DNA from 3 places in the Actinophytocola glycyrrhizae genome. Region 3 is predicted to be linked to each of the others. Evidence: riboswitches for the same ligand, from Rfam matches in the RefSeq annotation. Region 3 holds a riboswitch; each other region holds the start of a gene.

Region 1 (6,671 bases), on a different contig from region 3:
GGAAACCCGTCCGTTCCGGAGGGGCCACCCTAAATGCGGTCACGACAACCGTGATCGACATCGAGGAGTAGTCCCCCATGGCCAACATCAAGTCCCAGATCAAGCGGATCAAGACGAACGAGAAGGCGCGCCAGCGCAACAAGTCCGTCAAGTCCTCGGTGAAGACCGCGATCCGCAAGTTCCGAGAAGCAGCCGACGCCGGCGACAAGGCGAAGGCCGTGGAGCTGCTGCAGGAAGCCAGCCGCAAGCTCGACAAGGCGGCGGGCAAGGGCGTGATCCACGCGAACCAGGCGGCGAACAAGAAGTCCGCCATGGCGAAGCGCGCGAACCAGATCTGACCCAGATCTGCCCAGAACACCCCGAGGGCGCGCCGGCACAGCCGGCGCGCCCTCGTCATGTCCGGACTTGTCCACAACCGCTCCGGTTATCCACAACCAAGATCGACACCCCACCCACTGACACCCCCATCCGGTAGACTGGCAAGGCGGGATGCCCCCGGGTTCGGGTGGGGGTTGCCCACCGGCCGTTTTCGATGAATCCGCTGGTCAGCGAGCGTCCATCAGGGTCAAGCACACCCGGTGACGGTCAGGTCCGGCGGCGGGCTTCCGCCAGCTTCAGCACGGCCCGCTCCAGCGCGTAGCCCGCGTCCGCCGCGACACCCTTCACGTCCGCGTTGACGTCGGCCACCACCCGCATCGCCATCACCAGGCCCGCCGGGTGCCACCCACGCGACTGCGCCAGCGCCTTGCGGACCTTCCACGCGGGCATCCCCAGCTCACTCGACAGCCGGAACGGGTCGGCCCGGCCCGCGCCGGCCACCTTCGCGACCGTGCGCACGGCGTCGGCCAGCGCGTCGGCCACGAGCACGTGCGGCACACCCAGCTGCATCGCCCAGCGCAGCATCTCCAGCGCACCCGTCACGTCGCCGGTGACGGCCTTCTCCGCGACCGCGAACCCCGTCACGTCCGCTCGGCCCCGGTGGTAGCGGCGGATCGCCTCGACCGTGACCTGACCGTTGGTGTCCGCGACCAGTTGTGCCGCCGCGGCGGCGAGTTCCCTGAGGTCGGATCCGACGGACTCGATCAGCTCTCGTACCGCCTCCAGGTCCGTTTTCCCACCCGCCCGGCGGATCTCGTTCCGGACGAACGATTCGCGGTCACCCGGTTTGGTGATTTTCGGGCATTCGACGACCTGCGCGTCCGCCGACCGCATCGCGGTCACCAGGTCCTTGCCAGGCTTGCGGCCACCACCGTTGTGCAGCACGACAAGCTGCACGCTGTCGGCGGGTTCCTTGACGTAGGCGGCGATCGACACGGCGATGTCCTTGCCCGCCTCCTGCGCACCCTCCAGGACGATCACGCGCCGCTCGGCGAACAGCGAAGGGCTGACGAGTTCCGCGAGCTCCGGTGCGGTCAGGTCGGTCACCTTCACTCGGGTCGTCTCGGCCGTCGGGTCGGCGAGACGCGACGCCTCCACCGCGGCCTGGACGGCCCGTTCGACCAGCAGTTCCTCTTCGCCCAGCACGAGCTGCAGTGCGGGCGGGGTCACGGCGGGCGCCTTCACCCCGCCATCCTCGCATCACCCGCCCACGGCCGGGCCGACGGGCAGGCCGCCGCCCTCGAGGCCCGCTGAACCCGCTCTCGGATGATGGACCTCACATTGGCCGAGTCACGGGGTCGTGCCGTAACGTGTCCGGCAGACAACTGAATACCGCTCATCCAGAGGGGCAGAGGGATCGGCCCGAAGAAGCCCCGGCAACCGGCGTCAGCCGCATCATTCGCGTACGCGAGGACGGCGACGACCACGGTGCCAATTCCGACCCGCACGCGGGACAGATGAGGAGACACCTCGCGATGACGATCACCGCCGACGCCGGCACCACCACGCTCGACCTCGGGCCCGCACGCGCCCTGACCTGCCGGGAATGCGGCAACCAGATTCCACTCGCCCCCGAGTTCGCGTGTAGCGAGTGTTTCGGCCCGCTGGAGGTCTCCTACGAGTTCGGTGATGTCACCCGAGCCGAGATCGAAGCGGGCCCCAGGTCGATCTGGCGGTACCGCGGGCTGTTGCCCGTCCCGTCCGATGTGGACAGGCACCCCAACACCGAGCCCGGCCTCACGCGGCTCGTGAAGGCCGACCGCCTGGGCGCGGCCCTGGGCATGAAGTCCTTGTGGGTCAAGGATGACACCGGCAACCCGACACACTCCTTCAAGGACCGTGTGGTCGGCGTGGCACTCGCCGCCGCACGGCAGCTCGGTTTCCGGGTGCTCGCGTGCCCGTCCACCGGCAACCTCGCGAACGCGGTCGCGGCCGCCGCGGCCCGCGCGGGCTGGGAGTCGGTGGTGCTCATCCCGTCGTCCCTCGAACGGGCGAAAATCCTGACCACGGCCGTGTACGACGGCGCGCTGATCGCCGTCGACGGCAACTACGACGACGTGAACCGGCTCGCCACCGAACTGGCCGCGGAGCACGAGGACTGGGCGTTCGTGAACGTCAACGTCCGGCCGTACTACGCGGAGGGTTCGAAGACCCTCGGCTACGAGGTCGCCGAGCAGCTGGGCTGGCGCCTGCCCGACCAGGTGGTCGTGCCGATCGCGTCCGGTTCGCAGCTCACCAAGGTGGACAAGGGTTTCCGCGAGCTGATCGACCTCGGCCTCGTCGACGGCAGGCCGTACCGCGTGTTCGGTGCGCAGGCCACCGGCTGTTCCCCGGTCGCCGCCGCCTACAAGGCGGGCCACGACGTCGTGACTCCGGTGAAGCCGGACACCATCGCCCGGTCCCTCGCGATCGGCGCGCCCGCGGACGGCCCGTACGTGCTGGACGTCGTCCGGCGCACGGGTGGCGCGGTCGAGAACGTCTCCGACGACGAGGTCGTCGCGGGCATCCGCCTGCTGGCCAGGACCGAAGGCATCTTCGCCGAAACCGCGGGTGGTGTCACCGTGGCCACGGCCAAGAAGCTCATCGAGACCGGCCAGCTCGACCCCGAGGCCGAGACGGTCCTCCTCATCACCGGCGACGGCCTCAAGACCCTCGATGCCGTGCAGGACAAGGTGGGCCCGCGTGCGACGGTGCCGCCGTCCGCGGCCGCGGTCCGCGAAGCCCTGGCCGACTGACAGCCACCTCGCCGTGCTCTGACCCGCTGCGGGTCAGAGCGCGGCGAGCAGGTTCCGCAGAAACCCGGGCGCACCAACACCGAGCACCAGACCGAGCGCCACCCCGACCGTGGCGTCCACGACGTCCGCACCGTGTTCGTACCCGGCACGCACCGTCTCCCCACCGTCTGGTGTGGACAGCCGAGACACCTGTCGCCCGTTGCGCTCCAACCGAGCCCGCCATCGGCCTTCGTGGTGCATCAGGTACTGCCGGCCCGCCACCGTGGCCCGCACGTCGAACGTCGCCCGCCGCATCGCGCGCCGCCCGCAGTCCAGCGGCACGGGCTGCCCGTCGACCGTCAACGTGATCGCGTGCCGGTCGTTGGGCAGGATGCGCGGCGGCCGAACCAGCCACACGAGCCGTCGCTTCAACGCGTCGGGCATGTGCAGCGGCGCGCTGAGCGTCACCCTCGCCTGCCACGGCCCGGTCACCGTCACCACGCGCGGATCCCACGCACCCGTCACGGTGAACGTGCCGAACGCGGCGTCCTGGATCCGGACCACCACCGGCTCGGTGGGCAGATCCGCACCCACAACGGCTTTCCGCAGCTTGTCGAACACCCGGCAAAGCTAGCCGACTCCGAACCTCACCACCGGCAGGACACGAGAAGCCCTATGAAGAGTCGCCAGCCCGTCCCGGCGGTGCCCGCGACGCGCCACGGGTGACCGCCCGCGGCCCGTTGTCCGTCGCGACGATCGCGGTGTCCCCGCTCGTGTCGGTCCGCAACACCAGCGCACCGGTGCGCGCGAGCAGTCGCATCGTGAACGGGCTGGGATGCCCGTAGCGGTTTCCCGCCCCGACACTCACCAGCGCGATCCGTGCCCGCGTCGCCGAGAACAACTCCGGCGACGTGTACCGCGAACCGTGGTGCGGCACCTTGAACACGTCGGCGGACAGGTCCACCCCCGCGTCCAGCAACCGCGCCTGCGCCGACAGCTCCACGTCCCCGCTCAGCAACACCCGCCCCGCGGGCGTGGTCGCCCGCAACACCAACGACGCGTTGTTGATCTCCGTGCCGTCCGACTCCGCCGCCGGCATCACCTCCTTCTCGTCGGGCGCCAACACCTCGATCACCAACCCCGGCCAGCTCAGCCGCTGCCCGGCACTCAGCTGCAACACCGGCACCCCGGCGTCCTGCGCCTTCCGCCGCACGTCCTCCCATGCCCACCGCGGCTGCCGCGCCCTGCTGACGCCCACCGCGCCCACCGCCCGTTCCGACAGCACCCCGTCCAGCCCGCCGACGTGGTCCGCGTGCAGGTGGCTCAGCACCACCAGCGGCACACGCGCCACGTCCAGCCGGTCCAGGCACCCGGCCAGCGGCGCCGCGTCCGGTCCGGTGTCGACCACGACGGCACGCCCGGCCTCACCCGTCGCGAGCACCAACGCGTCGCCCTGGCCGACGTCGCACGCCACGACAGCCCACCTGTCCGGCGGCCATCCGGGCGCGATCACCCGCAGCGGCACGACGACGATCAGCAGACCGGTCAGCAGCAGCCCGATGAGCACCCGCAGCCGTCGCCTGCGCGACGCCGCCGCCAGCAACATCACGCACCCGGCGAGCAGCATCCCGCCGAGCCAGCCCGCAGGCCACGCGATCACCGCTCCCGGGACGTCGGCCGCGTGCCGGGCGACCAGGATCAGCCAGTCCGCCTCCGGGCCCGCCACCCGGACCAGCACCTCGGCGAGCCACCGGGACACCGGCGCCACCACCGCCGCCAGCACGCCCAGCACGGTCGCGGGCGCGACCACCGGAGCCGCCAGCAGGTTCGCGACGACCGCGACGAGGCTCACCTCACCCGCGAACCCCGCGACCACCGGCGCCGTGACAAGGTGCGCCGCCGCGGGCACCGCCAACGCCTCGGCCAGCCCTCGCGGCACTCCCCGCACCGCGAGCCTGTCCGCCCACCTCGGCGCGATCAGCACGAGCCCACCGGTCGCGAGCACCGACAACGCGAAGCCGATGCTCACCGCCATGGCCGGGTCCCACAGCACCAGCCCGATCACGGCGACTGCGAGCGCGGGCAACGCCGCCCGCTGTCGGCCCACCGCCAGGGCCAGCAACCCGACCGCGCCCATCACGCCCGCCCGCAGCACGCTCGGCTCGGGCCCGGCCAGCACGACGAACCCGATCAGGGCGAGCATCGCCCCGGCGGCCGCCGTCCTCGGTCCGCAGCGCAACGTCCGCAGAAGCAACAGCACCGCCACGCAGACGATCGCCAGGTTGCTGCCACTGACAGCGAGCAGGTGCGCGAGACCCGCCGCCTGGAACTCGTCCACCACCTGCGGCGGCAGGTCATCGGTGTCGCCGACGACCAACGCGGGCAACAGCCCACGCGGCTCCGCGTCCAGCACACCGGCCGCGTCCCGGAGGCCCGCACGCAGGGTCTGTGCGACCCGCTGCCACACCGCGGCCGCACTCACTGCCTCCGGCGGTCCCCGGACCCGCAGCACGGCCACGGTCAACTCGCCGGGCTGGGCGGGCGCCATCACCGCGACCGCGGTCACCTGCTGTCCCGGCAGCAACGCACGCCACCGCTCGGCGGGCGCGATCACGACGACCGCGCCCGTGGATCGCACCGGACGACCGGCCGCCACCGCGCTCACGACCCTGGCAGGCACCACCACGGTCCACACGCCGCCCTGCTGCCCACCGAACCCGGCGGAGACCACCGGCTTGGGCCGCTCGGTGACCTCGACCCGGACGACCGCCGAAGAACCGGCCGCCGCGGGCCGCCGAAGCGGGTCCTCCTCGGCGGCGCGCAGCCGGAGCGTGCCGACCAGCCCCACCAGCAGGCTGCACACGAGCAACGACCACGCCAGCCCCGCACGCCACCACCGGGCGACCGCCGACCGGCCACGGAACCTGACCGCCACGGCGAGGCCAACCACGACCCCCGCGAACGCGGTCGCCGCGGACCACCACCAGCCGAGCAGCAGACCGGCCATCGTGGCGAGCCACACCACGAGTGCCGCGGGCACCAGCCGCCAGTCCTGTCTGCCGCCGACCTCGAGCCCCAGCCCGCCGATCATCGCGCCACGACCAGGTCCTGCAGCTTCGCGAACCGGCTCGGCCCGATGCCGTGGATCTCCCGTAGCTGGTCGACGCTGTCGAACCGGCCGTGCTCGGTGCGCCAGTCGACGATGCTCTGTGCGGTCACCGGGCCCACCCCCGGCAACGCGTCGAGATCCGTCAGCGTCGCCGTGTTCAGGTCGACCTTCTCTGGCTCGCCGGAGGCCGTCGCGCCGGTCACCGGCTCGGCACCCGGCGGCGGTGGCACACCGACGTAGATCTGCTCACCGTCGCCGAGCTTGCGCGCCAGGTTGAGCGCACCGAGGTCGGCTCCCGGCACCGGTCCGCCCGTCTCCCGCAAGGCGTCGGCGACGCGGGCGCCCTCCGGCAGCGTGATCAGCCCCGGTCGGGCGACCCGGCCGACCACGCTCACCACGATGGGTGTCTCGGCGGGCCCCCTCGACTCGCTCGCGGCCGCCACCGGCAGCACGGGCGGCGCCTCGTGCTC
Region 2 (6,671 bases), on a different contig from region 3:
GCCGTGAGGGCGTCGGTAGCGAGCGGTGAGGACTGCGATGATCGGGCGACGTCAGCTGCTCCATCCGTGGCGTGACCAGGATCACGACGGTCGTCGAAGTGTTTGCGCAACCTGCCCGGCACCGTTACTGTCCCGTGACCGTACCCCGGGACGGAATTGCTCGGGGCACATCCGCGGTGAGGCCGGCTCAGGTCGGGGACCGGTGGCCAGCCGCGGGAAGTCGTAACAAACGAAAGCGCGTATGCCGCGCAGCACATGGGCACGGCTACGGCCTTCTGGAGGTATCGACCCAGTGACTGGTTCCGGAAACAGACCGGTCGGTGACAGCTTCGCCGACACTGACTGGTTCACCCCGGTCGAAGCGGGCGCACCGACCCGCACCGCGGTCCTCGACGAGGACTTCCGTGCGTGGCGCTCCGAGTTCCCCGACTTCCACGACCTGCCGGACGTGGACGAGAACTCCTACTCCGGCACCCTCGCGATCACGGACCACGATGTCCGGCTCGCCCTCGGCCCGCAGGCCGACGAGCTCATGGCGGCGGCGGACGTCGACGTCGACGAGCTCATCCGGCTGATCAACGCCGAGACCACCGTCCTCCCCGTCATTCCGGACGAGCTGTCGTCCGGCGGACGTGCGTACGCGCTCCCGCTGACCGAGACCGACGAGGCCCCGCCCGAGGTCGTCACCGGCATCAAGCGCTGGAAGAAGACGGTCCTCAAGGCCACCATCGCCTCGATCCTGGTGTCGCTGATCGGCGGCGGCGCCGCCGCGATCGCGATGAACAAGTCCGTCACGGTCGACATCGACGGTGAGGCCCACCAGGTCAGCACCTACGCCGACACCGTTGGCGAGGTGCTCGAGGACGAGGGCATCACCGTCGGCAGCCACGACGCCCTCTCCCCGTCCCCCTCCGCCGCGATCAACGACGACGGCAAGATCGTCCTGCAGCGCGGCCGCCAGCTCCACCTGACCGTCGACGGTGAGAAGCGGGACCTGTGGGTCCGCTCCACCACGGTCGGCGAGGCGCTCCAGCAGCTGAACCTGTCGACCGAGGGCGCGAAGCTCTCGCACGACAAGGACCACGAGATCCCCCTCAACGGGATGGCGATCGAGGTCAAGACCCTCAAGAACATCACGCTCTTCGACGGCGGCAACGCCCCGAAGGCGATGAAGACCACCGCGGTCACCGCGGCCGAGCTCCTGAAGGACCTGAAGCTCTCCCTCGGCCCCGAGGACACGATCACCCCGGCGTCGGACCTGAAGATCACCGACGGTGCCGAGGTCCGGATCACCCGCAACGGCGTCACGGTCGTCAACCAGACCGAGAAGATCGAGCCGCCGGTCGAGGAGGTCGAGGACCCGAACGCCGACCAGGGCACCGAGGTCGTCGTCGAACCGGGCGCAGCGGGCGAGCGCATCGCGACCTACCGCGTCACCGTGAAGAACGGCAAAGAGGTCGGCCGCGAGGAGATCGGCTCCAAGGTCACCAAGGAAGCCAAGCCGAAGGTCATCCGCGTCGGCACCAAGAAGCCCCCGGTCCCGGTCATCCCGGACGGCGAGGTGTGGGACCGGCTCGCGCAGTGCGAGTCCACCGGCAACTGGGCCATCAACACCGGCAACGGCTACTACGGCGGCCTCCAGTTCAACAAGGGCACGTGGGACGCCTACGGCGGCGACCAGTACGCCGAGTACCCGCACCAGGCCACCCGCGAACAGCAGATCGCGATCGCGACCAAGCTCCGCGACGCTCGCGGCGGCTACGGCGCCTGGCCCCACTGCTCCAGCCAACTGGGCCTGCCAAAGTAACCCGTACCCAGCACCTGTGGGCCGGCTCCCCCAGGGGGACCCGGCCCACAGCCATACCCACCCCCACCCCCACCAAACCTCGCGAGTCCCCGCTTCAGAACCCGCGAGTCCCCCTTTCAGAACTCGCGAGTCCCCGTTTCGGAACCTGCGAGTTGCGGGTTCGGGAGTCGGATCAAAACCGCGAACCGGTGACTCACCGGTCCTGAACGGGGGACTCGCGGGTTCTGAACGGGGGACTCGCGGGTCTTGAACGGGGGACTCGCGGGTTCTGAAGCGGGGACTCGCGGGGTTTGCGGGGGGTGGGTGGGGGTTCTTGGGGGTGGTTAGGCTCTGTGGGTGACTGAGGCTGACGTGAGTGCCCTTCTTGGGCCCGGCGACATCCGGCGGCTCGCCGCGGAGTTGGACGTCCGCCCCACGAAGAAGCTCGGGCAGAACTTCGTGCACGACCCCAACACCGTGCGCCGCATCGTGGCCGCCGCCGGGGTGCGGGCCGACGACACCGTCCTCGAGGTCGGGCCCGGGCTCGGGTCGCTCACCCTGGCCCTCCTGCCGGTCGTCCGGAAGGTGGTGGCCGTCGAGATCGACCCGGTGCTCGCCGGGCGGCTCCCCGCGACCGTCGCGGAGCGGGCGCCCGTTGTCGCGGACCGGCTCACCGTCGTCAACGCCGACGCGCTCAGGGCCACCAGCGAACAGCTCCACGCCCCGACGGCGCTCGTCGCGAACCTGCCCTACAACGTCTCCGTGCCCGTCGTGCTGCACCTGCTCGCCGAGCTGCCGACCATGACCCGTGCGCTGGTCATGGTCCAGGCCGAGGTCGCCGACCGCATGGTGGCGGGCCCCGGCTCCAAGGTCTACGGCGTGCCCAGCGTCAAGATCGCCTGGTACGCCCACGCGCGGCGGGTCGCCACGGTGCCGAGGACCGTCTTCTGGCCCGTGCCCAACGTCGACTCCGCGCTCGTCCTCCTCACCCGCCGCGAACCGCCGCCAGGGGACCGGAAAACGGTGTTCCCGCTCGTCGACGCGGCCTTCGCGCAGCGGCGCAAGACGCTCCGGGCAGCCCTCGCGACCTGGGCGGGAACAGCCGACCGGGCCGCCGGCATCCTCACCCGCGCCGGGGTCGATCCGGCCGCCCGCGGGGAGACCATCACGGTCGGCGACTACGCCTCGATAGCCCGAACGGCGGGCAAGGGACTGGAGTAACGATGTGATCCTCCGAATAGCAGGACTCAATTCGGGGGTTCGCGGGTTGCCAACCAGTGGACCCGTCAGGTGTACTTGTCAGCGGTAATCCATCCCGAGCGGCCGAGAGACCTGGCTCTGAGACGCCGCAGCAACCACCCGTCGCGGGCAGGTGCTACCGCCAGGAACGATGGAGGAGTGAGAACGGTGCAGATCCTCACCACCAGGCGGGTCATCGACCAGTGCAGGCGCACGGTCACGGGCTGTCGTCGCATGTGCTCATCGAACTGAAGCTGATTCGAGCCATCCGACTTCCCTGAGCCCTGGCCGACGGGGCCACTCACCACACGCGGGTACGCACCCGCGTGCGCCTGGACTGGAGTACCCGAACGTGATCACCGTCGAGAACCTGACCAAGTCGTTCCGAAGTACTACCGGCGCCGTGGTCGCGCTGGACGACGTCACCCTGAACGTGGAAGCCGGTGTGATCGCCGGTGTCGTGGGCCCGGCCGGGGCCGGCAAGTCCACCCTCGCCAGGGTGCTCGCCCTCCGCGAACGTCCCGACAGCGGCGTCTTCCGCCTCGACGGGCTCAACACCGCGGCGCTCGACCAGCGCAGCCTGCGCGCCGCGCGTGCCCGCATCGGCGTCGTCCCGGCAGGTGAGTCGCTCCTCGCGCAGCGCACCGCGGCCGGCAACATCGCGCTCCCGCTGGAGCAGGCCGGGGTGGACGGCCCGCGCCGCCGCGACCGGGTCGGCAAGCTGCTGGACCTGATCGGGCTCACCGACAAGGCCGCCACCTACCCCGACCAGCTCACTCCCGGCCAGCGGCAGCGGATCGCGATCGCGCGTGCGCTCGTCGGCGAGCCGACCGTGGTGCTGGCCGACGACCCGACCGGCGGCCTGGACGCGACCGGCGCCGCCGGTGTGCTCGCGGTCCTCGACCGCGCCAGGGGAGAGTTGGGCGCGACCGTCCTCATCGCCACGCAGGACGCGGGTGTCGTCCGCAAGATCGCCGACGACGTCGCGGTGCTGGAGGACGGGCGCATCCTCGAACACGGCAGGCTGCTGGACCTCGTGCAGGACCCGGACAGCCGGGTCGCGCGCACGGTCCTTCCCGCGATCGAGAAGACCGCGCCCGGTGTCGCGGACGTCGTCCTGGTCGGGTTCGCGTCGATCGGGGCGTTGCTGCCGGAGGCCGCGAGCCGGTTCGGCAACGAGATCACCGTGTCGGGCGGTGGCGTGACCAAGATCGGCGAGACGCCGGTGGCGCGGTTCCGGCTCGGCATCACCGGCGAGCGGGCCGACGCGGCGCTGGGCTGGCTGGAGGAGCGGGGCGCGTACGTGCAGCGTGCGCTGACCGGACCGCGCGCCGTGGCAGCCGCGTAGCGACCGGTCCCGGCGGTGGCCGTAGGCTTGCACGGTGCTTGCGGTAGTGCCCCGCCCGGTGACCGTCCGGGTGCCGTCGAAGGTGAACCTGCACCTCGCGGTCGGCGACCTGCGGCGGGACGGTTTCCACGAGTTGACGACCGTCTTCCAGTCGCTGTCGCTGACCGACGAGGTGACGGTCGCCGTCGCCGACGATCCCGGTGTCGAGGTCCAGGGTGAAGGCGCCTCAGCGGTGCCGACGAACGGTGCGAACCTGGCGTGGCGGGCCGTCGAGGAGCTGGCCCGGCACGTCGGCCGTGACGTCGGCGAGCTGAAGGTGCGCGTGCTGATCCGCAAGGGCATCCCGGTGTCCGGCGGCATGGCGGGCGGCAGCGCCGACGCGGCGGCCACGCTGGTCGGTCTCGCGAACCTGTGGAAGCTGGAGATCGGCCGCGACGAGCTGGCCGGGGTCGCGGCGAACCTGGGCAGCGACGTGCCGTTCATGCTGCACGGCGGCACCGCGCTCGGCACGGGCAGGGGCGAGGCGATCGTGCCCGTGCTGGCCCGCCACACCTTCCACTGGGTGCTGGCCTTCGCCCGCGGCGGCCTGGCCACCCCGAAGGTCTACGGCGAGCTGGACCGGCTCCGGGCCGAGGGCGACCCGCCTCGCGTCGGCGAGGTCGAGCCGGTGCTGGAGGCGCTCGCGTCCGGCGACCCGCACCGGCTGGCCCTGTTGCTCGGCAACGACCTCCAGGCGGCGGCGGTCTCGCTGCGCCCCGGCCTGCGGCGCACGCTGCGCGCGGGGGTGGCGGCCGGTGCTCTCGCGGGCACCGTCTCGGGTTCCGGTCCGACCTGCGCGTTCCTGTGCGCGGACGGCGACGACGCCCTGCGGGTGGCAACCGAGCTGTCCGGCGCGGGGGTGTGCCGCACGGTCCGCGTCGTCCACGGCCCGGTCCCCGGCGCCCGCGTGGTCGGTGGCGACGACGAACCGAGTTCCGCACCGCCACAGGTGCACGCGTGATCACCCGCGGGTGATCGTCGGCCCTCGGCGGACGTGCGATACCGCGCCAGGTCGCGGGCGCATGACGGCCGGGCGGCCGGGATGGGTAACGTTGCCGATCGTGGTCAACCTGGTCAACCTCGAGGCGGTCGCCAAGAGCTACGGCGTGAAGCCGCTGCTCGACGGCGTCTCGCTCGGTGTCGGTGCTGGTGACCGCATCGGTGTCGTCGGGCTCAACGGTGGCGGGAAGACCACGCTGCTCGAGGTGCTCGCCGGTCTCGAACCGCCGGACGCCGGGCGTGTCAGCCGGGGCAGGAGCCTGCGGCAGGCCGTCGTCACGCAGCGCACCGAGCTGCCGGCGGGGTCGACGGTCCGCAACGCGGTGCTCGACCCGCTCGGCATCACCGCGGAGCACGAGTGGGCAGCCGACCCGAGGGCCCGCTCGATCCTCGGCGGTCTCGGCATCACCGGGTACGGGCTCGACGCGCCCGTCACCGACATGTCCGGCGGGGAGCGGCGCCGCGTCGCGCTCGCCGCCGCGCTGGTCCAGGAGCTGGACCTGCTGATCCTCGACGAGCCGACCAACCACCTCGACGTCGAGGGCGTGCGCTGGCTCGCCGACCACCTGCTCGCCCGCGGCACCGCGCTCGTCGTCGTCACCCACGACCGCTGGTTCCTCGACACCGTCTGCACCCGCACCTGGGAGGTCGTCGGCGGCAGGGTCGAGCAGTACGAGGGCGGGTACGCCGACTGGGTCTTCGCCCGCGCGGAACGTGCCCGGCTCGCCGCCACCCTGGAGGAGAAGCGGCGCAACCTGGCCGCCAAGGAGCTCGCGTGGCTGCGGCGCGGCCCGCCGGCCCGCACGTCCAAGCCGAAGTACCGCATCGAGGCCGCCGAGACGCTGATCGCCGACGTGCCGCCGCCGAGGGACTCCGTCGAGCTGCTCGCGTTCGCGAAGCGGCGGCTCGGCCGCACCGTGCTGGAGCTGGAGGACGTCACGCTCCGCGCGGGCGACAAACTGCTCGTCGAGAACCAGACGTGGCGGATCGGGCCCGGTGACCGCATCGGTCTCGTCGGCGTCAACGGGTCCGGCAAGACGACGCTGCTGCGGCTTCTGGCCGGGGAGACCGAACCGGAGACCGGCAAGCGGATCCAGGGCCAGACCGTGCGGATGGCGTACCTGTCGCAGGAACTGCACGACCTGCCGGGCACGCTGCGCGTGCTGGAGGCCGTCGAGGAGGTCGCGCGCCGCGTGACCCTTGGCAAGCAGGAGATGTCGGCCTCGCAGCTCGCGGAACGGTTCGGCTTCCCAGCGGCCC
Region 3 (6,671 bases):
GCGGCCGCCGCACCGGATCGGCGTCCCGCCGGGCGAGACGCAGGGCGGGCACACGGTGTACGTCGTGCCGGAGCACACGGAGATCACGTCGGTCCGCTGGAGCCCCCGCCCCGACGAGGAGACCCGCACACTCACCTGGACAGTCGAGAACTGATCTACTTGCCGGGTAATCGGAGCATCCTCGCGACCCACGACCTGCGCTTCGGCTCCTCCTGCTCGCGCGGCACGTTGCGCACGACCGGGATCGGTGACGTCGGTGGTTCCTGCCGCTGCGCCCGGTAGCCCGGTTCGTGCTGCTGCCCGTGGCGGCCTTGCGGCTCGGGGTCCGGTTCGATGTCGAACGGCGACTCCGGGGGGCCGCCGCCGATCACCGGTGGCGCGACGCCGTCCTCGAGGAAGTGCTCCACCGGATCGCCATCGGCTCTGTCGCGCACTCGCACCACCCCACCCTCGCTGGTTGCCGACCAAAGTACGCGAAAACGGGCGCGACGTGGAGAACTTCAGCTCTCGGCCGCCAGCCGGTCCAACGCCTTCTGCAGGTCTTCCGGGTACTGGCTGGTGAACTCGACCCACTGCCCGTCCGCCGGGTGGTGGAACCCGAGCCGCCGCGCGTGCAGCCACTGGCGTGCCATGCCCAGCCGCTTGGCCAGCGTCGGATCCGCGCCGTAGGCGATGTCGCCGACGCACGGGTGGCGCAGCGCGGAGAAGTGCACGCGGATCTGGTGTGTGCGCCCGGTCTCCAGCTTGATGTCCACGAGCGACGCGGCGCGGAACGCCTCGATCGTCTCGTAGTGCGTGACGCTCGGCCTGCCACCGGCGACGACGGCGAACTTGTAGTCGTGCTTGGGGTGCCGGTCGATCGGCGCGTCGATGGTGCCCGACGACGGGTCCGGGTGCCCCTGCACGAGCGCGTGGTACCCCTTGTCGACCGTCCGTTCCTTGAACGCCCGCTTGAGCACCGTGTACGCGTGCTCGCTCTTGGCCACCACCATGATGCCGGTGGTGCCGACGTCGAGCCGGTGCACGACACCCTGCCGCTCGGCGGCGCCGGACGTCGACACCCGCACGCCCGCGGCGGCGAGCCCGCCGATCACGGTCGTCCCGGTCCAGCCGGGGCTCGGGTGCGCGGCGACGCCGACCGGCTTGTCCACGACCACGATCTCGTCGTCCTCGTGGATGACCGACATGCCGGGCACCTCGATCGCCGGTGCCGGGCCGCCGTCCTCGCGTTCCGGCTCCGGGATCGTGACCTCCAGCCACGCACCGGCGGTCAGCTTGTCCGACTTGCCGGCGGCGCGGCCGTCGAGCAGCACGTCACCCGACTCGGCGATGGCGGCGACCGCGGTGCGGGACAGGCCGAGGAGCTTCGCGAGCCCGGCGTCCACGCGCATGCCGTCGAGCCCGTCCGGGACGGGCAGAGTACGGGCGGTCATTTGTCGTCCTTGCTCTTGTCGGCGCTCTTGTCGGCGCTCTTCTTGTCGGCCGTGCTGCGGCCGTCGTAGTCGCGGCCCAGCAGCGCCATCAGCACGATCAGTGCGCCGCCGACGCAGATCGCCGCGTCGGCGATGTTGAACACGGGGAACGCCTCCCCGTTCGGCGCGAACGGCGACAGGAAGTCCACGACGTGGCCGTGCATCGCGCCCGGCGCGCGGAAGAACCGGTCGAGGAGGTTGCCGAGCGCACCGGCCAGCACCAGCGCGAGCCCGATGGCCCAGCCCGTGGACCGCAGCTTCGGCAGCACCCAGACGATGCCGATGACCACGGCGAGCGCGATGAGCGTCAGCACCCACGTCATGCCGGTGGCCATGCCCCACGCGGCACCCGGGTTGCGCACGATCTGCAGGTGGAACAGGCCGCCGAGGACCCGGACCGGTGGCTCGTGCTCGAGCCCGGCCAGCGCGAGCTGCTTGGTGACCTGGTCGATGACCAGCACGACCGGCGCGACGGCCGCGACGAGCCACACCTTCCTCGGTGGCAGCGGCGCCGTGGGCGGTTCCGCGGTGTCCGGCTCGGCGCCGGTCTCGTCGGGTTTCACGACTGGTCCTCGAAGGTTCCGACCAGCCGCGGGGTTGAATCGTTCACTCCGCTCACCGGGCCATTGTCCATGGCCTGTTCACAGGCCGGTCAGGAAGGCCGGTAGCGGACGGGTGTCCTCGACCGGCGCGTACCGGCCGTCGACCAGCTCGTACCGGCCGGCCGGGCCGTCGGTGACCAGCCGCCGCAGCGCGGTGAGCAGGCGATCGACGTGCTCGGCGGTGCTGCCCAGACCGAGGCTCGCCCGCAGCGCGCGGTCGCCGGTGAGCCTGCGCACCGCGATGTGCGCGCAGAACGCGCCATCGCGCACACCGATGCCGTACTCGGCCGACAGGTACGCGGCGACCAGGCCGGGGTCGTGGCCCTCGACGGTGAAGCTGACGACGCCGACCCGGGGCGCGTCGGCGCCGAGGATCGACAGCTGCCGCACGCCGGGGATGCTCGCGAGCCCGGTGCGCAGGCGGTCGAGCAGCTCCTCCTCGTGCGCGGTCACCGCGTCCCACGAGCGGCCGATCGTCTGGCAGGCGACCGCCAGCGCGTACGCGCCGACCACGTTCGGCGAACCGGCCTCGTGCCGCTCCGGGCCGTGGTGCCACGAGACGGCGCGCTCGGACACCAGCCTGCTCGCGCCGCCGCCCGCGAGGTACGGGTGGGCAGCACGCAGCCAGTCCGCGCGCCCGACCAGCGCACCGGCGCCGAACGGGGCGTACAGCTTGTGCCCGGACAGCACCACGTAGTCGACGTCGAGGGCCCGCACATCGACCGGGCGGTGCGGCGCGAGCTGGGCGGCGTCGAGCGCGACGCGGGCGCCGTGGCGGCGGGCGACGGCGGCGAGACGAGCGACCGGCCACAGCTCGCCGGTGACGTTCGCGGCGCCGGTGACCACGACGAGGCGGGGCCCGGCCGGGGTCGCGGCAAGGGCCTCGTCGAGGTCGCGCTCGACGTTGGCGGTCGGCGTCACGCGGTACACGTGCGGGCCGCGCCACGGCAGCAGCGCGGCGTGGTGGTCGGTGTCGAACACGACCACCGACGTGTTCGCGGGCAGCGCCCTCGCGAGCAGGTTCAGCGCGTCGGTGGTGTTGCGGGTGAACACGACCTCGTCGGTGCGGCAGGCGCCGACGAACCCGCGGACCACGTGCCGGGCTTTCTCGTAGACCTTCGTGGACACCTGCGAGGCGAACCCGGCGCCGCGGTGGACGCTGGCGTACCAGGGAAGCAGCTCGTTCACCGCGTCCCGCACGGCGTCGAGACACGGCGCGCTGGCGGCGTGGTCGAGGTTGGCGTACTGGACCCACGTGCCGTTCGCGAGGGGCACGGTGAGCCCGCTGCCCGCGACGGACGGCAGGTCCGTGCTCGGCGCTTCGACGGCGGCTCGGGCGTGGGGAATGGCAAGCGTCATGACGGGGTGCCTCCTGGGTCGGGGACCCCGCTCCCAGGGCCCGCGCTTGCCCGTCCGCACCTCGCGGAGGGCCTGGTCCTCACCCGGGGCACCCCACCGCGGTTGGAGGGTTGCCGGCCAGCAAGCCGGGGCTTCGCAGTGTCACCTGCAGCTGGCACTCATGACCTTCGTGAAGAAAAGGTAGCCGATCGACCGTTCGGCTGTCCAACGGATGTGACCCTGCCAGACTGGCCCGCATGGCTGACTACGACGTGCTCGTGCTGGGGTCCGGTCCTGGCGGGCAGAAGGCGGCGATCGCCGCGGCGAAGCTCGGCGCGTCGGTCGCGCTGATCGAACGACGCAACATGATCGGCGGCGTCTGCATCCAGACGGGCACGATCCCGTCGAAGACGTTGCGCGAGGCGGTGCTGTACCTGACGGGCATGTCGCAGCGGGAGCTGTACGGACAGAGCTACCGGGTCAAGGAGGACATCACGATCGGCGACCTGACCGCGCGGACGTCGCACGTGGTCGATCGCGAGGTGGACGTGATCCGCAGCCAGCTGGCCCGCAACGGCGTCGACGTGCTGCCCGGCCTCGGCCGGTTCCTCGACCGGCACACCGTGCAGGTGTCCGACGGCAGCGGGCACGAGCGCAAGGTCACCGCAGAGAAGATCGTGATCGCCACCGGCACCCGCCCGGCCCGGCCATCCACTGTGGACTTCGACGATCACACGATCGTGGACTCGGACGGCATCCTGGGCCTGGAGCGGATCCCCCGGTCCATGGTCGTGGTCGGCGCCGGGGTGATCGGCGTCGAGTACGCGTCGATGTTCGCCGCGCTCGGCACGAAGGTGACGGTGATCGAGCAGCGGACGCGGATGCTCGAGTTCTGCGACACCGAGGTCATCGAGGCGCTCAAGTACCAGCTGCGCGACCTCGCGGTGACGTTCCGGTTCGGCGAGACGGTCACCGCGGTCGAGCGGTACGAGAAGGGCACGGTCGCCGTCCTGGAGAGCGGCAAGAAGATCCCCGCCGACACGGTGATGTACTCGGCGGGACGGCAGGGCATGACCGAGGGGCTGGACCTGGCCGCCGCCGGGCTGACCGCGGACAAACGCGGCCGCATCACCGTCGACTCGGCCTTCCGCACCGAGGTGGACAACATCTACGCGGTCGGCGACGTGATCGGCTTCCCCGCGCTGGCCGCGACGTCGATGGAACAGGGCAGGCTCGCCGCGCACCACGCGTGCGGCGAACCGGCGCACGAGATGCACGCACTGCAGCCGATCGGCATCTACACCATCCCGGAGATCAGCTTCATCGGCCGCACCGAGGACGAGCTGACCGAACAGCGGGTGCCGTTCGAGGTCGGCGTGTCCCGGTACCGGGAGCTGGCCCGCGGCCAGATCATCGGCGACTCGTACGGGGTGCTGAAACTGCTGGTGTCGCCAGAGGACCGCTCCCTGCTCGGCGTGCACGTCTTCGGCACCAACGCGACCGAGCTGGTCCACATCGGACAGGCCGTGATGGGCTGCGGCGGCACCGTCGACTACCTCGTCGACACGGTGTTCAACTACCCGACCCTGGCCGAGTCGTACAAGGTCGCCGCCCTCGACGCGACGAACAAGATGCGCCAGATCAGCATGCTGACCGACTGACCGTAGAAGATTGACGGCATCGGCAATGCCCTGAAGGCCCATTGACGGCGCTGAGCGCCGTGAAGCAAGCCCCCCGAGGCGCGCCTTACGCCACCGTCGGGGTGCGTAGGCGCGGGATTGGTGCCGTGAAAGGCGCGTTCACGGCCTCCGCGATGCCGTCAATGGGCCGTTCACGGCGCTCAGCGCCGTGAACGGCGCGTTCACGGCACCGGTTGTGCCGTGAACGCGCCTTTCACGGCATCGGGGCGCCCACGCGGGCGCCCGCAGGGGTGTGGGGGTCGTGCCTGATGACGGGTTCGTACGCCAAAGCCACTTCACATGATCTTCACGGAAACAAACGGCTAGTCCTCGCCGGTTTCGCCGCGCCAGCGGGCGAAGCGGCCGGCGCGGTCGACGGCGCGGATGCGGCGTTCGGTCGCCGTGCGGACCCCTTCGGTGGCCACGACCAGGAGCTGGTCGAGTTCCTGCACACGCGTCGACAGGCCAGGGGTGTGCCCGACGCCGTCGCGGACGAGCAGGCTCACGGTCGCGCCCACCGGCAGGCGCAGCTCCGACAGGTACACGCCGTGCATCTTCGACCCGGCCGGCACGGTGAACGTGAGCAGGACCGCGCCCAGCTCGTCGAGTGGCGCGGCGTCCACGTCGACCTGTTTGGGCTCCCCCGTCTTCGCGAGCCCGAGCAGCCGCGCCACCAGCGGCAGGGTGCTGCCCTGCACGATCGTCAGCACGATGACCAGCACGAACACCGCGTCCACCAGCTTGTCCGCGCCCGGCCGGCCCTCGGTGATCGGGATCATCGCCAGCACGATCGGCACCGCGCCGCGCAGGCCGGCCCACGAAAGGAACGCCTGTTCGCGCCACGGCACCCGGAACGGGGTCAGCGACACCGCGACCGAGATCGGCCTCGCGAGGAACGTGAGCACGAGGCCGGCGACGAGGCCGGGCACGACCGCGTCCAGCAGCCTGCTCGGCGACATGAACAGCCCGAGCAGGACGAACAGGCCGATCTGCGACAGCCAGCCGAGCCCTTCGGCGAACGACAGTGTGTCGTTGCGGTGCGGCAGCTTCGAGTTGCCCAGCACGAGCGCCGCGAAGTACGCGGCCAGCAGACCGGACGCGTGCACGAACGACCCGGCCGAGAACGCCAGCACCGGCACCGCGACCGTCGCGAGTGGATAGAGACCGGTCGCGGGCAGTGCGGAGCGGCGCAGCGCCTGCCCACCGAGCCAGCCAAGCCCGACGCCGATCAGCCCGCCGACCACCAGCTGGTACCCGGCGATCAGCGGGTCGACCCAGGTCGCGGTGCTGCCGGAGGCCAGCAGCACCACCACGAGATAGGCGGCGGCGTCGTTCATGCCGGACTCGATCTCCAGCGCGCCGACGAGCCGCTTGCCGACGGAGATGTTGCGCAGCACGCTGAACACGGCGGCCGCGTCGGTGGACGCGAGTACCGCGCCCCACAGCAACGCGACCCGCCACTCGAAACCGAAGATCAGGTGCAGCGCGGTGCCGGTGACCGCGATGCTCACCACGACGGCCACGGTGGACAGCACGGCGCCCGGCCAGAACGACGCCCTGACCTCCGGCCACCGGGTGGT

What was found. Region 3 has a riboswitch for S-adenosylmethionine ahead of ACFPCV_RS22265 (aminotransferase class V-fold PLP-dependent enzyme). Riboswitches for the same ligand answer to the same signal wherever they lie in the genome.
Region 1: another riboswitch for S-adenosylmethionine. It lies ahead of thrC (threonine synthase); the one in region 3 lies ahead of ACFPCV_RS22265 (aminotransferase class V-fold PLP-dependent enzyme).
Region 2: another riboswitch for S-adenosylmethionine. It lies ahead of ACFPCV_RS11145 (methionine ABC transporter ATP-binding protein); the one in region 3 lies ahead of ACFPCV_RS22265 (aminotransferase class V-fold PLP-dependent enzyme).

What each region holds. Positions count from the first base shown of each region.
Region 1 covers NZ_JBHSIS010000022.1:378,752-385,422, reverse strand. The annotation lists gene rpsT (30S ribosomal protein S20) at 78-338, shown strand; gene holA (DNA polymerase III subunit delta) at 586-1,563, opposite strand; SAM riboswitch class I at 1,712-1,842, shown strand; gene thrC (threonine synthase) at 1,854-3,113, shown strand; gene ACFPCV_RS32805 (hypothetical protein) at 3,147-3,713, opposite strand; gene ACFPCV_RS32800 (DNA internalization-related competence protein ComEC/Rec2) at 3,766-6,183, opposite strand; gene ACFPCV_RS32795 (ComEA family DNA-binding protein) at 6,180-6,671, opposite strand, start outside.
Region 2 covers NZ_JBHSIS010000006.1:80,725-87,395, reverse strand. The annotation lists gene ACFPCV_RS11160 (TatD family hydrolase) at 1-29, shown strand, start outside; gene ACFPCV_RS11155 (transglycosylase family protein) at 293-1,807, shown strand; gene rsmA (16S rRNA (adenine(1518)-N(6)/adenine(1519)-N(6))-dimethyltransferase RsmA) at 2,144-3,007, shown strand; SAM riboswitch class I at 3,094-3,183, shown strand; gene ACFPCV_RS11145 (methionine ABC transporter ATP-binding protein) at 3,378-4,373, shown strand; gene ACFPCV_RS11140 (4-(cytidine 5'-diphospho)-2-C-methyl-D-erythritol kinase) at 4,408-5,373, shown strand; gene ACFPCV_RS11135 (ABC-F family ATP-binding cassette domain-containing protein) at 5,474-6,671, shown strand, end outside.
Region 3 covers NZ_JBHSIS010000010.1:123,376-130,046, forward strand. The annotation lists gene ACFPCV_RS22245 (AsnC family protein) at 1-154, shown strand, start outside; gene ACFPCV_RS22250 (hypothetical protein) at 156-434, opposite strand; gene ACFPCV_RS22255 (RluA family pseudouridine synthase) at 501-1,433, opposite strand; gene lspA (signal peptidase II) at 1,430-2,035, opposite strand; gene ACFPCV_RS22265 (aminotransferase class V-fold PLP-dependent enzyme) at 2,114-3,433, opposite strand; SAM riboswitch class IV at 3,471-3,599, opposite strand; gene sthA (Si-specific NAD(P)(+) transhydrogenase) at 3,670-5,073, shown strand; gene ACFPCV_RS22275 (potassium/proton antiporter) at 5,415-6,671, opposite strand, start outside.